3 regions of the Lonsdalea populi genome follow, and region 3 is predicted to be linked to each of the others. Evidence: predicted binding sites of a transcription regulator. Region 3 holds the regulator's gene; each other region holds the start of a gene.
What was found. The regulator CRP, encoded in region 3, controls carbon source genes, mostly activating them, when cyclic AMP is high. The targets are predictions, from matches to a motif close to ATGTGANNNNNNTCACAT.

Region 1: the regulator CRP is predicted to act here: its motif matches at 2,685-2,702, upstream of msrB (peptide-methionine (R)-S-oxide reductase MsrB).
Region 2: the regulator CRP is predicted to act here: its motif matches at 2,594-2,611, upstream of I6N93_RS08165 (YchE family NAAT transporter).

Annotation. Positions count from the first base shown of each region.
Region 1 is NZ_CP065534.1:1,900,491-1,904,780, forward strand. It holds gene ansA (asparaginase) at 1-1,016, shown strand, start outside; gene pncA (bifunctional nicotinamidase/pyrazinamidase) at 1,031-1,681, shown strand; gene I6N93_RS08265 (YeaC family protein) at 1,716-1,997, opposite strand; gene msrB (peptide-methionine (R)-S-oxide reductase MsrB) at 2,141-2,557, opposite strand; gene gapA (glyceraldehyde-3-phosphate dehydrogenase) at 2,914-3,909, shown strand; gene I6N93_RS08280 (D-hexose-6-phosphate mutarotase) at 4,290-4,290, shown strand, end outside.
Region 2 is NZ_CP065534.1:1,878,324-1,882,613, forward strand. It holds gene oppA (oligopeptide ABC transporter substrate-binding protein OppA) at 1-950, opposite strand, end outside; gene I6N93_RS08165 (YchE family NAAT transporter) at 1,718-2,362, opposite strand; gene adhE (bifunctional acetaldehyde-CoA/alcohol dehydrogenase) at 2,902-4,290, shown strand, end outside.
Region 3 is NZ_CP065534.1:289,714-294,003, forward strand. It holds gene I6N93_RS01315 (aminodeoxychorismate synthase component II) at 1-549, shown strand, start outside; gene argD (bifunctional acetylornithine/succinyldiaminopimelate transaminase) at 665-1,888, shown strand; gene crp (cAMP-activated global transcriptional regulator CRP) at 1,949-2,581, opposite strand; gene I6N93_RS01330 (OsmC family protein) at 2,905-3,312, shown strand; gene I6N93_RS01335 (phosphoribulokinase) at 3,350-4,219, opposite strand.

The DNA of each region.
Region 1 (4,290 bases), 1.6 Mb from region 3:
TGCAAAAGAAATCCATTTATGTCGCCTACACGGGCGGTACGATCGGCATGCAACACTCCGCTCAAGGCTATATCCCGGTGTCGGGCCATCTCCAGCAGCAACTGGCGCAGATGCCGGAATTTCATCGGCCGGAAATGCCGTCCTTCACCATTCATGAATACACGCCGCTGATCGACTCCTCGGACATGACGCCGGAAGACTGGCAGATCATCGCCAACGACATACGGCAACACGACGATGACTATGATGGTTTCGTCATTTTGCATGGGACCGACACGATGGCCTTCACCGCGTCGGCGCTCTCGTTCATGCTGGAAAATCTGGCTAAGCCCGTTATCGTGACAGGGTCACAAATCCCGTTGGCCGAACTGCGCTCTGACGGGCAAACCAACCTGCTGAACGCGCTGTATGTGGCGGCCAACCATCCTATCAATGAGGTCAGCCTGTTTTTCAACAACAAGCTGCTGCGCGGCAACCGCACTACCAAAGCCCATGCCGACGGTTTCGATGCGTTCTCCTCCCCCAATTATCCTGTGCTGCTGGAAACCGGTATCCATATTCGCCGTCTCTCTTCGGCACCACTGTTGGCGTCGAGCGAGCCGCTGATTGTTCATGACATCACCCCTCAGCCCATCGGCGTTATCACGATTTACCCCGGCATTTCCGCCGACGTGGTGCGCAATTTCTTGCTTCAGCCGGTCCGGGCATTGATTCTACGCTCATACGGCGTCGGCAACGCCCCCCAGAATAAAGCATTTCTGAAAGAGCTGCGGGAAGCGTCCGATCGCGGCATTATCGTCGTCAATCTGACGCAGTGCATGTCCGGCTGCGTCAATATGGAAGGCTATGCGACGGGTAACGCATTATCGCAGGCCGGCGTGATCGGCGGATTTGATATGACCGTTGAGGCGACGCTCACCAAGCTGCACTATCTGCTGAGCCGAGACGACCTGTCTCCTGATGATATCCGTCTTCTGATGCAGCAGGATCTTCGGGGTGAACTCAGCAATAGCTAATTTCTGGAGGTGATATGACGAAAGCGCTGTTACTGATCGATTTGCAGAATGACTTTTGTCCCGGCGGCTCACTGGCCGTTAGTGAAGGCGATTGCGTGATCCCAGTAGCCAACCGGGTCATTTCCGCCTGTCAAACTGCACATGCCGCCGTCGTAGCCAGCCTCGACTGGCATCCGGCCGACCACCGCAGCTTTGCCGTCAATTCTGGTACGACTATCGGTGAGGTCGGCGAGCTGGAAGGGCTGCCTCAGGTATGGTGGCCCGCGCACTGCGTCGCGGGCGAACCGGGCGCGGAGTTTCACCCCGCCCTGGAGCAGCAGGCCATTGACTGGATTGTCCGTAAAGGAACCGATAGTAGCATCGACAGCTATAGCGCCTTCTTCGATAACGGGCACCGGGTAAAAACAGAACTGGACGACTGGCTGCGCGCCCGCCACATCGACTCGCTCACCATTATGGGATTGGCGACGGATTATTGCGTGAAGTACACGGTGCTGGATGCGTTGGCGCTGGGGTATCATACCGAGGTCTTGGTTGACGGCTGTCGCGGGGTCAACCTGCAACCCGCAGACAGCCAAGAGGCGCTTCAGGAGATGCGGGCGCGTGGCGCGATCCTGACGGACTCACACGCATTCATCAGCGCGCTCGCCTCCTCACAGGGCTAGACCGGCTGTGGCGGAGACGATAACGTCAACGCCATTAGTCCTGTGGTTTCAGCACCGCAATCGACTCGGCTGTAGAGGCAAAACGCTGCTTGAGAGCCTGTTTGCTTTTGATTTCGATTTCTCCCTGCTGATTGACGCTCATATGATCGGCCTCCATGTTATGCCGTGACTGCCAGAGTAGAACCATCTGCATGGCGTTGTCTTTCTGATCTGAAGTCAGCGCCACGCCGTCGGGCCATTTACCCAACTCCACCGCAGTGACTAACCGCTGATAGACCTCCGGCGTCATCGCCTTCAGCACATCCTCAATCTGCATTCCCAGATGCCTCCTCGGTGCGTTTTTAGATTGTTATTGATACCCTCTGCAGGGCAGATTTTTCCCTCTGGTTTATCCTGCATTTCCGCCTCGAAAGCCCATAAAATTCATTATTAGCTGAAACGTTTCAATTAAATGGACATCTAGCCATCTATTTCCTGTTTGTTTTCAGCATCGATGAAACTCAGTGAGGCCGAATTCACGCAATAACGCTCACCGGTCGTCTCCTTAGGGCCATCAGGAAACACGTGTCCAAGATGGGCATCGCAATTGCCGCAACGAATTTCCATTCGATGCATATTGTGCGAATTATCATCCAGATAACGAATGGCCTCCGCAGATACGGGCTGATCAAAGCTGGGCCAGCCGCAGCCGGAGTCAAACTTGTTACCCGAATAAAACAACGGTTGCTTACAACATAGACAGTGGTAAAAGCCGGACTGCTTGTTATGCAACAATTTGCCGGAGAACGGCGGTTCAGTCCCCCGCTGTTGAGTGACATATTGTTGTATTTCGGTAAGATTATCGCGCTTAGGAGCGTCGGGAAGGTGCTTGTTCATAACATCGCTCATTAAAGAAGTTAAAACAGGTGTTAAACAGTATAGACTGTCAGCGCTACAAAAAATTAACACTCAAAGCGTTATTCGGTCTCTCATTACGATAGGCGAGAGTCTGACAGGGTACTAATTGTGATCTGGGTCACAATAATACCCCCGTCGGGTGTTCTCATCCCCGCCCAATGCTCCTATCATGATGTCCAACAACTTTAATGTCCCAGTAGATGATTTATCGTGCAAGGGTTGCCCATAGTTTTGACATACAGCAACTATTGACACGATTCCGCTTGACCCTCGGGAAGGTTTTTGTAATTTTACAGCCAACCTTTTATTCACAAACCAAATAGCTGGTGGAATATATGACTATCAAAGTAGGTATCAATGGATTTGGCCGTATCGGCCGTATTGTTTTCCGCGCTGCCCAGGAGCGTTCAGACGTTGAAATTGTTGCAATCAACGATTTGTTAGATGCGGATTACATGGCTTACATGCTGAAGTATGACTCCACTCACGGCCGCTTCAACGGTACTGTTGAAGTGAAAGACGGTCATCTGGTTGTTAACGGCAAAACCATCCGTGTTACCGCAGAAAGAGATCCGGCTAATCTGAAATGGAACGAAGCGGGTGTTGATGTTGTTGCAGAAGCTACAGGTATCTTCCTGACTGACGAAACTGCACGTAAACACATCCAGGCTGGCGCGAAGAAAGTCGTGCTGACTGGTCCTTCCAAAGACAGCACTCCGATGTTCGTTATGGGTGTAAACCATAAAGAATACGCTGGCCAGGATATCGTTTCCAACGCATCTTGCACCACTAACTGCTTGGCACCGCTGGCTAAAGTTATCAACGACAAATTCGGTATCGTTGAAGCGCTGATGACCACTGTTCACGCGACTACCGCTACTCAGAAAACCGTTGATGGCCCGTCTCACAAAGACTGGCGCGGCGGCCGCGGCGCATCTCAGAACATTATCCCGTCTTCTACCGGTGCTGCTAAAGCAGTAGGTAAAGTTATCCCGGCACTGAACGGTAAACTGACTGGTATGGCGTTCCGTGTTCCTACTCCGAACGTATCCGTAGTTGACCTGACTGCACGTCTGGAAAAAGGCGCTTCTTACGACGCCATCTGTGCTGCAATCAAAGAAGCTTCTGAAGGCGAACTGAAAGGTGTTCTGGGTTACACCGAAGACGCCGTCGTTTCTACCGATTTCAACGGTGAAAAACTGACTTCCGTATTCGATGCTAAAGCCGGTATCGCTCTGAGCGATAACTTCGTGAAACTGGTTGCTTGGTACGATAACGAAACGGGTTACTCCAACAAGGTCTTGGATCTGGTTGCTCACATCTCCAAATAATGAGCTGAAGATCGGTAACTGATATCAAGGGCGACGCAAGTCGCCCTTTTTAATGCGCGCTTGTCTTGAATGCGCGACCGCATGCCTCGCGCCCTACACCACGCTCCGTTTCAACGCTTCTACCGACTCACCCGACTGGCTCGTCGTTTTCATCAACTTAACCATGTCATTTTCCTGCCGCTGCGATTGTCTTGATTCGCCAGCAGCCTCGAACGCAGTCTGTCATGTCCTGGCTGAGGCAGCCCGATGGAGTAGCGTGATAGCTGATGATGCTGTTTTTAACGTGGTTCGACGAGACGGCGAATTCCTATTGGGCAACGGCGTTATGAGTGCCACAATAATCACTATCGATTTCTACTCATAGATGAATAGGACCGCCCA
Region 2 (4,290 bases), 1.6 Mb from region 3:
ACTCTGACGTCGTTGAACGGCGCTTTCTGATTGTTGATTTCGAAGTAATAGGTGCACAAATAGGGGTCGGCGTGAACCTCGTTCGGAATCTCCTTTTTCAGCATCTGGAACAGTTCGATGGGCAGGTAGTTGTAGGTCATGTCGATTTCGCCGCTGCGATAGCGGTTGACGTCGGTCACTTCAGAACTGATCGGAAGATAGGTCACCTTGTTGATGACGGTGCGCGCGTTGTCCCAGTAATCAGGGTTTCGCTCCAGCACGATCTTCTCGTTGACGATCCACTCTTTCAGCTTATAGGCGCCGTTACCGACCCAGTTCGCGGGCTGCGTCCATTTTTCGCCGAATTTTTCGACGGCCTTTTTATGGACCGGGAACGTCGCCGGATAGACCAGCAGTTTATAGAAATACGGGACGGGCTGACTTAACGTGACCTGCAGCGTGTGATCATCCAACGCCTTTACGCCCAACGCATCAGTGGGCTTTTTACCAGCAACCACATCGTCGATATTGACGATATGACCGAATTGCAGGTAGGAGGCATAGGGAGATGCCGTTTTAGGATCGGTCACTCGTCGCCAACCATACACAAAATCATCTGCGGTCACCGGGTCCCCATTTGACCAACGGGCATCCTTTCGCAGATGAAAGGTCCAGACCGTGAAGTTCTCGTTATCCCAGCTTTCCGCCACGCCAGGAATGATCTTCCCGTCAGGATCGGTATTGACCAGTCCTTCCAGCAGATCGCGCGACACATTGGTTTCAGGTACGCCTTCAATTTTATGCGGATCTAATGACGCAACTTCTGCGCCGTTATTTCGCACCAACTCCTGCTTTTCCGCCAGTTGCACGCCGGTAGGAACCACGGCAGCCCAGTTCGACATTGATATCAATGCGCTAAACATGCCCAGTGCAATTATGACCAACCGCGGTTTTGATCTGAGTTTTGCCATTGTTGATTGTGCTCCTGTTTGACTTTTCTCATTGCACAACATCTACTCAAGCTGCGGTGCTTACAGGAAACGAGCCTGATTGCCACCACGCGCCAGGTCCTGGAGTTCATCATAAAGGAACGAGATACGTCACTTACCAACGAAATCCGTCCAGTAGAGTAGTCTCCGTCATGCGTCTACCCAAACCTTGCCATTTACAGGGAAACGTAACGGTTTACCACACCGCCGATGCATCCTGCCTCCCCCTGAAAAAACCCAAAAATAACCGGCATCGTAAGTTAAAATTAACTTACCTTTATTAATGATTAAACGCCTAATCAAGCCGAACGTAGCAAAAGAATGACACTTCGCCAATAGAATTCACGCGCTGTTACGTAATTTTCTTTCATGAGAAAGATATGCGTAAAAACCGAACGACACCGTCAACTGCCCCTCTAAAATAATAGCTTTATATAGGTCATGTTTTATATAAAACAGGACATCAGCCTGCCATAAGAAAGGGTTGTCACTGGTTTTACGTATTTAATTTCACAGACTCAATGTGTCAGTTTTGACAATCATTCGTCATTGCCTGTGGGAATAATCACAAAAATAAGGGAATACGCGCTCTACTCCACGCGATAACGTTGATGCTAATACATTAATTTCTTCCCTTTCACCTTAACAGACCATTAATTATTTTTATATTTTCATATAAAAAACCGGCTGCCGCATTGCGACAACCGGTAAGACAAGTGAGCCTATCACTAGGATAAGATAGACGGTGCTTATAATAATCCGGGAAACGTCGATCTCAGGCCGGTCACAATAAATTCGATACCGAGCGACATCAGTAATAGTCCCATGATACGGGTGACGACGTTAATACCGGTCTGACCCAATAACCGGACAATCATCGGCGCGGCGCGAAATAACAGCCAGCAGCAGAAAGAAAACAGCGCGATGGTTAAGGACAGGCCAACCAAATTCGGCCAGCCGTGGTAACGAGAGCTCCATACGATGGTGGAGCTGATAGCCCCAGGCCCCGCCATGAGCGGAAGCGCCAGAGGGACGACCCCAACGCTTTCACGGTTGGCATTTTCCGTTTTCTCCTGCTTGTTCTGCTTATGCTCACCCAGCTTACCGCCGATCATCGACATCGCAATCGTCATGACCAGAATACCTCCGGCAATGCGAAACGAATCAATGGAAATACCGAACAATCGCAGAATGCCATCGCCGAAAAATAAAGAGACCCAGAGAATAAGTACAACGGAAACATTTGCCGTTAAGTTAGTTCTGTCGCGTTCTTTATTATCTTGATAGCTGGTCATCCCTATAAATACGGGTAAAACCCCGATGGGATTAACGAGGGCGAATAAACCGACGAAAAATTTGATAAAGCTGGAAAAATCCAGCACAGAATGCATCACATCGCACCTCAGACAGTCTTCAGGAAGATAAGAGATCACGGGCGCATTGTAATGAAAATAAGACAATACGTCCCTCTCCATAATCGAATATTCCTCTGTTTTTTTCCTTGTAAGGGAAATAAACAGATAAATACACTTCCCAACAAAAAACGCAAACTTTTTTATAAACCATAAAATTAATCGCTAAAAACTATCAATTAAATTATGCTGAATGGAGTCAGCCAACAAAATATCAGACCAAGATCACAAAAACATAGTTGATAACTCTGTAGTCTGAGCGCAATTGCTAAATCAAGACATGCAGAATAAATAGCCAAAATAGTATTTTATTCTATGCCCTCACAAAGGGTAGCAAAGAAGCAGCCAACCACGACTGATGTTGACCACGGTAATGAGTATAGCGAGAGCTCTTTGAGTCAATGGGGCGCGGACAGATGCCACAGCATTGCCCCTTTAATACCCGCATGTCGATAGACGTGACTGCCCGGTTAAGCGGCAACCATTGACTGAAAGAGTTTGAATAATTACAGGAGATCATTATGGCCGTAACCAATGTGGCAGAACTTAACGCTCTGGTCGAACGTGTGAAGCACGCTCAGCGCAAGTTTGCCAGTTTCTCTCAAGAGCAGGTGGATGCCATCTTCCGTGCCGCCGCCCTGGCCGCCGCAGATGCACGAATCCCTCTGGCGAAAATGGCCGTTGCCGAATCAGTCATGGGGATTGTTGAGGACAAAGTGATCAAAAACCACTTTGCCTCCGAATATATCTACAATGCCTACAAGGATGAAAAGACCTGCGGCGTACTGTCCGTCGACGATACTTTCGGCACCATCACTATCGCAGAACCTATCGGTCTGATCTGCGGTATCGTCCCCACCACCAACCCGACCTCCACGGCGATTTTTAAAGCATTAATCAGTCTTAAAACCCGTAACGGCATCATCTTCTCCCCTCACCCACGCGCCAAAGACGCCACGAACAAAGCGGCTGATATCGTGCTGCAAGCCGCCATCGCGGCGGGCGCACCGAAAGACATCATCGGCTGGATCGATGCGCCTTCCGTCGAGCTGTCCAATCAATTAATGCGCCACCCGGATATCAACCTGATCCTGGCGACTGGCGGTCCCGGCATGGTGAAAGCGGCCTACAGTTCGGGTAAACCGGCGATTGGCGTCGGCGCGGGCAATACACCGGTCGTGATAGACGAAACCGCTGACATTAAACGTGCGGTTGCCTCCATCCTCATGTCCAAAACCTTCGATAATGGCGTGATTTGCGCGTCAGAGCAGTCCGTCGTCGTCGTGGATGAAGTCTATGACGCCGTACGTGAGCGTTTCGCCACCCACGGGGGTTACTTACTGCAAGGTCAGGAACTGACCGCAGTTCAGGGCGTCCTGTTGAAAAACGGCGCGCTGAACGCCGCAATCGTAGGTCAGGCGGCGGCAGATATCGCCAAACTGGCTGGAATCACCGTACCCGCGAACACCAAGGTGTTGATTGGTGAAGTCAGTAAAATTGATGAATCTGAACCATTCGCACATGAAAAACTGTCTCCTACGCTGGCCATGTACCGCGCGAAAGACTTTGATGATGCGGTGGTGAAAGCGGAACAGCTGGTGGCGATGGGCGGTATCGGCCATACCTCCTGCCTCTATACCGACCAGGACAACGAGAAAGCGCGCCTCAATACCTTCGGCGACAAGATGAAGACCGCGCGTATTCTGATCAACACCCCGGCGTCTCAGGGCGGGATCGGTGATTTGTACAACTTCAAACTTGCGCCTTCACTGACGCTGGGTTGCGGCTCATGGGGCGGTAACTCAATTTCAGAAAACGTCGGGCCGAAACACCTGATCAACCGTAAAACGGTAGCAAAGCGAGCTGAAAATATGTTGTGGCATAAAATTCCCAAGTCTATCTATTTCCGC
Region 3 (4,290 bases):
ACCTACAACCTGTACCAGTATTTTTGCGAGCTGGGCGAGGAGGTGGTGGTCAAGCGTAATGATGGGCTGAGTCTCGACGCGATTGAGCGCCTGTCGCCGCAGCATCTGGTGATATCGCCGGGTCCTTGTACGCCGAACGAGGCGGGCATCTCGCTGCAAGCCATTTGTCATTTTGCCGGACAGTTGCCGATTCTGGGCGTCTGTCTGGGGCATCAGGCGTTGGGGCAGGCCTTCGGCGCTCAGGTTGTGCGCGCGCGCGAAGTCATGCACGGGAAGACCTCGCCTATCCGCCATCGTGACGTCGGCGTTTTCACCGGGTTGGCGCAGCCGCTGACGGTGACGCGCTATCACTCTTTAATTATTGAAAGTGCTTCTTTACCAGACTGCTTTGAAATCACCGCCTGGACAGAAAATAGCGCAGGTAAAATGGATGAAATCATGGGGATACGCCATCGCAGCCTACCGCTGGAGGGAGTACAGTTCCATCCGGAAAGTATTCTGAGCCAGCAGGGACACCAGTTGTTGCGCAATTTTCTGCACAGAAAATGAGTCCGCCGCTGATTTGCTTTCCAGATGGGTTATTGATTGCCTGAATCTGATTTTTTATGCATATTTGATGACTATATTCTCACTGAGACATGAAATCGTAAAAGCGGGGCAGCAGATGGCAACAGATAAAACCGCGGTGACGCGCGATACATACGATAAGGTAATCCTTCCTGTTTATGCGCCGGCCCAGTTTGTACCGGTAAAGGGGAAAGGTAGCCGGATATGGGACCAGCAGGGTAAGGAATATATCGATTTTTCCGGAGGTATTGCCGTTACAGCGTTGGGTCATTGCCATCCTGCGCTGGTGAATGCCCTTAAAACGCAGGGCGAAACGCTGTGGCATACCAGCAACGTTTTCACCAACGAGCCGGCGTTGCGACTGGCGAGCAAGCTGATTGCCGCAACGTTCGCCGAACGCGTGTTTTTCGCCAACTCTGGCGCGGAAGCCAACGAAGCGGCCTTCAAACTGGCGCGTCATTACGCCATCGAACGCTTCAGCCCCTATAAAACTAAGATTATCGCCTTCCATCAGGCCTTTCATGGCCGCACATTGTTTACCGTGTCGGTAGGCGGTCAGCCGAAGTACGCCGATGGATTCGGGCCGAAGCCCGCCGATATCATTCATGTGCCGTTCAACGATCTGGATGCGGTGAAGGCGGTGATCGACGATCACACTTGCGCCGTGGTGTTGGAGCCGGTGCAGGGCGAAGGCGGCGTGCTGCCAGCCACGCAGGCGTTTATCGGAGGCGTGCGGGAGCTGTGCGATCACAATCAGGCGCTGCTGGTGTTTGATGAAGTGCAGTGTGGCATGGGGCGTACCGGCGAACTGTTTACCTATATGCACTATGGCGTGACGCCTGACATTCTGACCACCGCCAAAGCGCTGGGCGGCGGATTCCCCATCAGCGCGATGCTGACCACCGAAGACGTCGCTTCTGTCATGAAGGTCGGTACTCATGGCACCACTTACGGCGGCAATCCTCTGGCCTGTGCGGTGGCGGAAGCGGCGCTGGATGTGATCAATACACCCGCAGTGCTGTCAGGCGTCTCCGCCAGGCACGATCGCTTTATTTCCGCGCTTGAAGCCATTAATGAACAGTTTGACATTTTTGACGGCATTCGCGGTATGGGCCTCTTATTAGGCGCTCAGCTGAAACCCCAATGGCATGGACGGGCGCGTGATTTCCTGACGGCCGCGGCCGAGCAAGGCGTCATGATCCTGGTTGCTGGACCGGACGTCATTCGGTTTGTGCCGTCGCTGGTGATTGAACTGGACGATATTGATGAGGGGATGGCGCTGTTTGCGAAAGCGGTCGCACAGGTGGTAAACGGCCAATAGCATTTTTAGACGAAGAGTGAACAGCGCGTTGCGCGCTGTTCACGAGTCGAGTGGTTGAGATTAACGCGTACCGAAGACCACGATGGTTTTACCGTGCGCTGAAATCAGCTCCTGATCTTCCAGCATCTTCAGAATTCGACCCACGGTTTCGCGAGAGCAGCCCACGATCTGACCGATTTCCTGACGGGTGATTTTAATCTGCATCCCGTCCGGGTGCGTCATGGCGTCAGGCTGTTTGGCGAGGTTTAGCAGCGTTTGTGCAATGCGGCCGGTAACGTCAAGAAACGCCAGGTTGCCCACTTTCTGTGAGGTGACCTGAAGGCGACGAGCGATCTGGGATGACAAACGCATCAGAATATCGGGATTGACCTGAATCAGCTGGCGGAATTTTTTATAGGAAATCTCGGCAACTTCGCAGGCGCTCTTGGCTCGCACCCATGCGCTGCGTTCCTGATCCTCTTCGAACAAGCCTAGCTCACCAATGAAATCCCCTTGATTCAGATAGGAAAGGATCATCTCTTTTCCTTCTTCATCTTTTATCAATACGGCAACGGAACCCTTTACGATGTAGTAAAGCGTTTCTGCTTTTTCACCTTGGTGAATCAGCGTACTCTTTGAGGGGTACTTGTGGATATGACAATGAGAAAGGAACCATTCAAGAGTCGGGTCTGTTTGCGGTTTGCCAAGAACCATTCGCTGTTATCCTCTGTTGTAATTCACTACGTAAATCACAGGGCTCAGAGTTCCCTGTAAGGCATGATAACTCTAGTTATAATTCAAATTCCGTTGGGCGGAAATATGTCAGGAAATTGACTGAAGCCTTTCTGTCAGGTGACTCTGCAAACTGCTGTTTTCAGCATTGCGCAGAACGCACCGGATGCTGCCTCTGTTTGTAACACAGGTTGGGAGTACTGTCTTGTGTTGTCTCGCTTCAGCATAATTACGCCTTGATACACAGGCATTTTCTGCATAAGCGCGATAAAATTTCAAAAAAAGTTGAGTGGGAGTGAAAGACTATGCAAGCGCGGGTAAAATGGGTTGAGGGGTTAACGTTTATCGGCGAATCCGCCTCCGGCCACCAGATTATTATGGATGGTAATGCGGGCGACAAAGCGCCGAGTCCGATGGAAGTGGTATTGATGTCGGCGGGGGGATGCAGCGCTATCGACGTCGTGTCTATTCTGCAAAAAGGACGTCACGATGTGGCGGATTGCGAGGTGCGCCTGACCTCCGAGCGCAGACAGGAAGCGCCCCGCCTGTTCACTGCCATCAACCTGCATTTCATCGTGACCGGTAAGGAGTTGACCGAACAGGCCGTATCGCGTGCGGTGTCCCTGTCGGCAGACAAATACTGCTCGGTGGCGCTAATGCTGGGAGCGGCGGTCAATATCACTCATAGCCACGAGGTGATAACCCTCGACTGAGCCGTATACGGCCTGCCCAGGCCGGATCCTTAGGCTCTTACTTTATCGTCTTGCCTTCCAGAAGCCGCTGCACCAGCGGCGTCATGATCAATTCCATCGCCAGTCCCATTTTGCCTCCGGGCACCACCAGCGTATTGATATGAGAAATATACGACCCTTGCAGCATGGTGAGCAGATAGGGAAAGTCGATATTCTCCAGGCGCTGGAAATGAATGACCACCAAACTTTCGTCCAACGACGGGATCGCTTTCGCAGCGAAGGGGTTGGACGTATCGACGGTCGGCACCCGCTGGAAGTTGATATGGGTGCGGGAAAACTGCGGTGTGATATAGGTGATGTAGTCTTCCATCGAGCGGACGACGGAGTCCATGACCGCATCACGCGAGTGCCCGCGTTCGTTAACGTCGCGGTACAGCTTCTGGATCCACTCGAGGTTCACGATAGGCACGACGCCGACCAGCAGGTCGACATGGCGAGCTACGTTGTGCTGCTCGGTGACGACGCCGCCGTGCAAGCCCTCATAGAACAACACATCCGTCGGATCAGGCATGGCTTCCCAGGGCGTAAATGTGCCGGGCACCTGGTTGTAGGGAATGGCTTCGTCGTAGGTATGCAGATATTTGCGGTTCTGACCGGTCCCCTGGCTGCCATAGTCGGCGAATGCCTGTTCCAGTAGGGTGAAATCGTTCGCCTCCGGGCCGAAATAACTGATGTGGCGGCCCAGATCTCGCGCTTTGCGGATGGCCATGTCCATTTCCGGACGGGTGTAGCGGTGAAAGCTGTCGCCTTCAAGTTCTGCGGCGCGGATTTTCAGCTGCTGAAAAATTTTTCGGAACGCCAGGCTGGTAGTGGTCGTGCCGGCGCCGCTTGATCCGGTCACGGCAATGATAGGGTGTTGATGCGACATAGTGCTGCCACTCCACAATAGACGGTAAAACCCAGCGGGGAACGCCGGGAATTCGACCTTCATTGTTACCC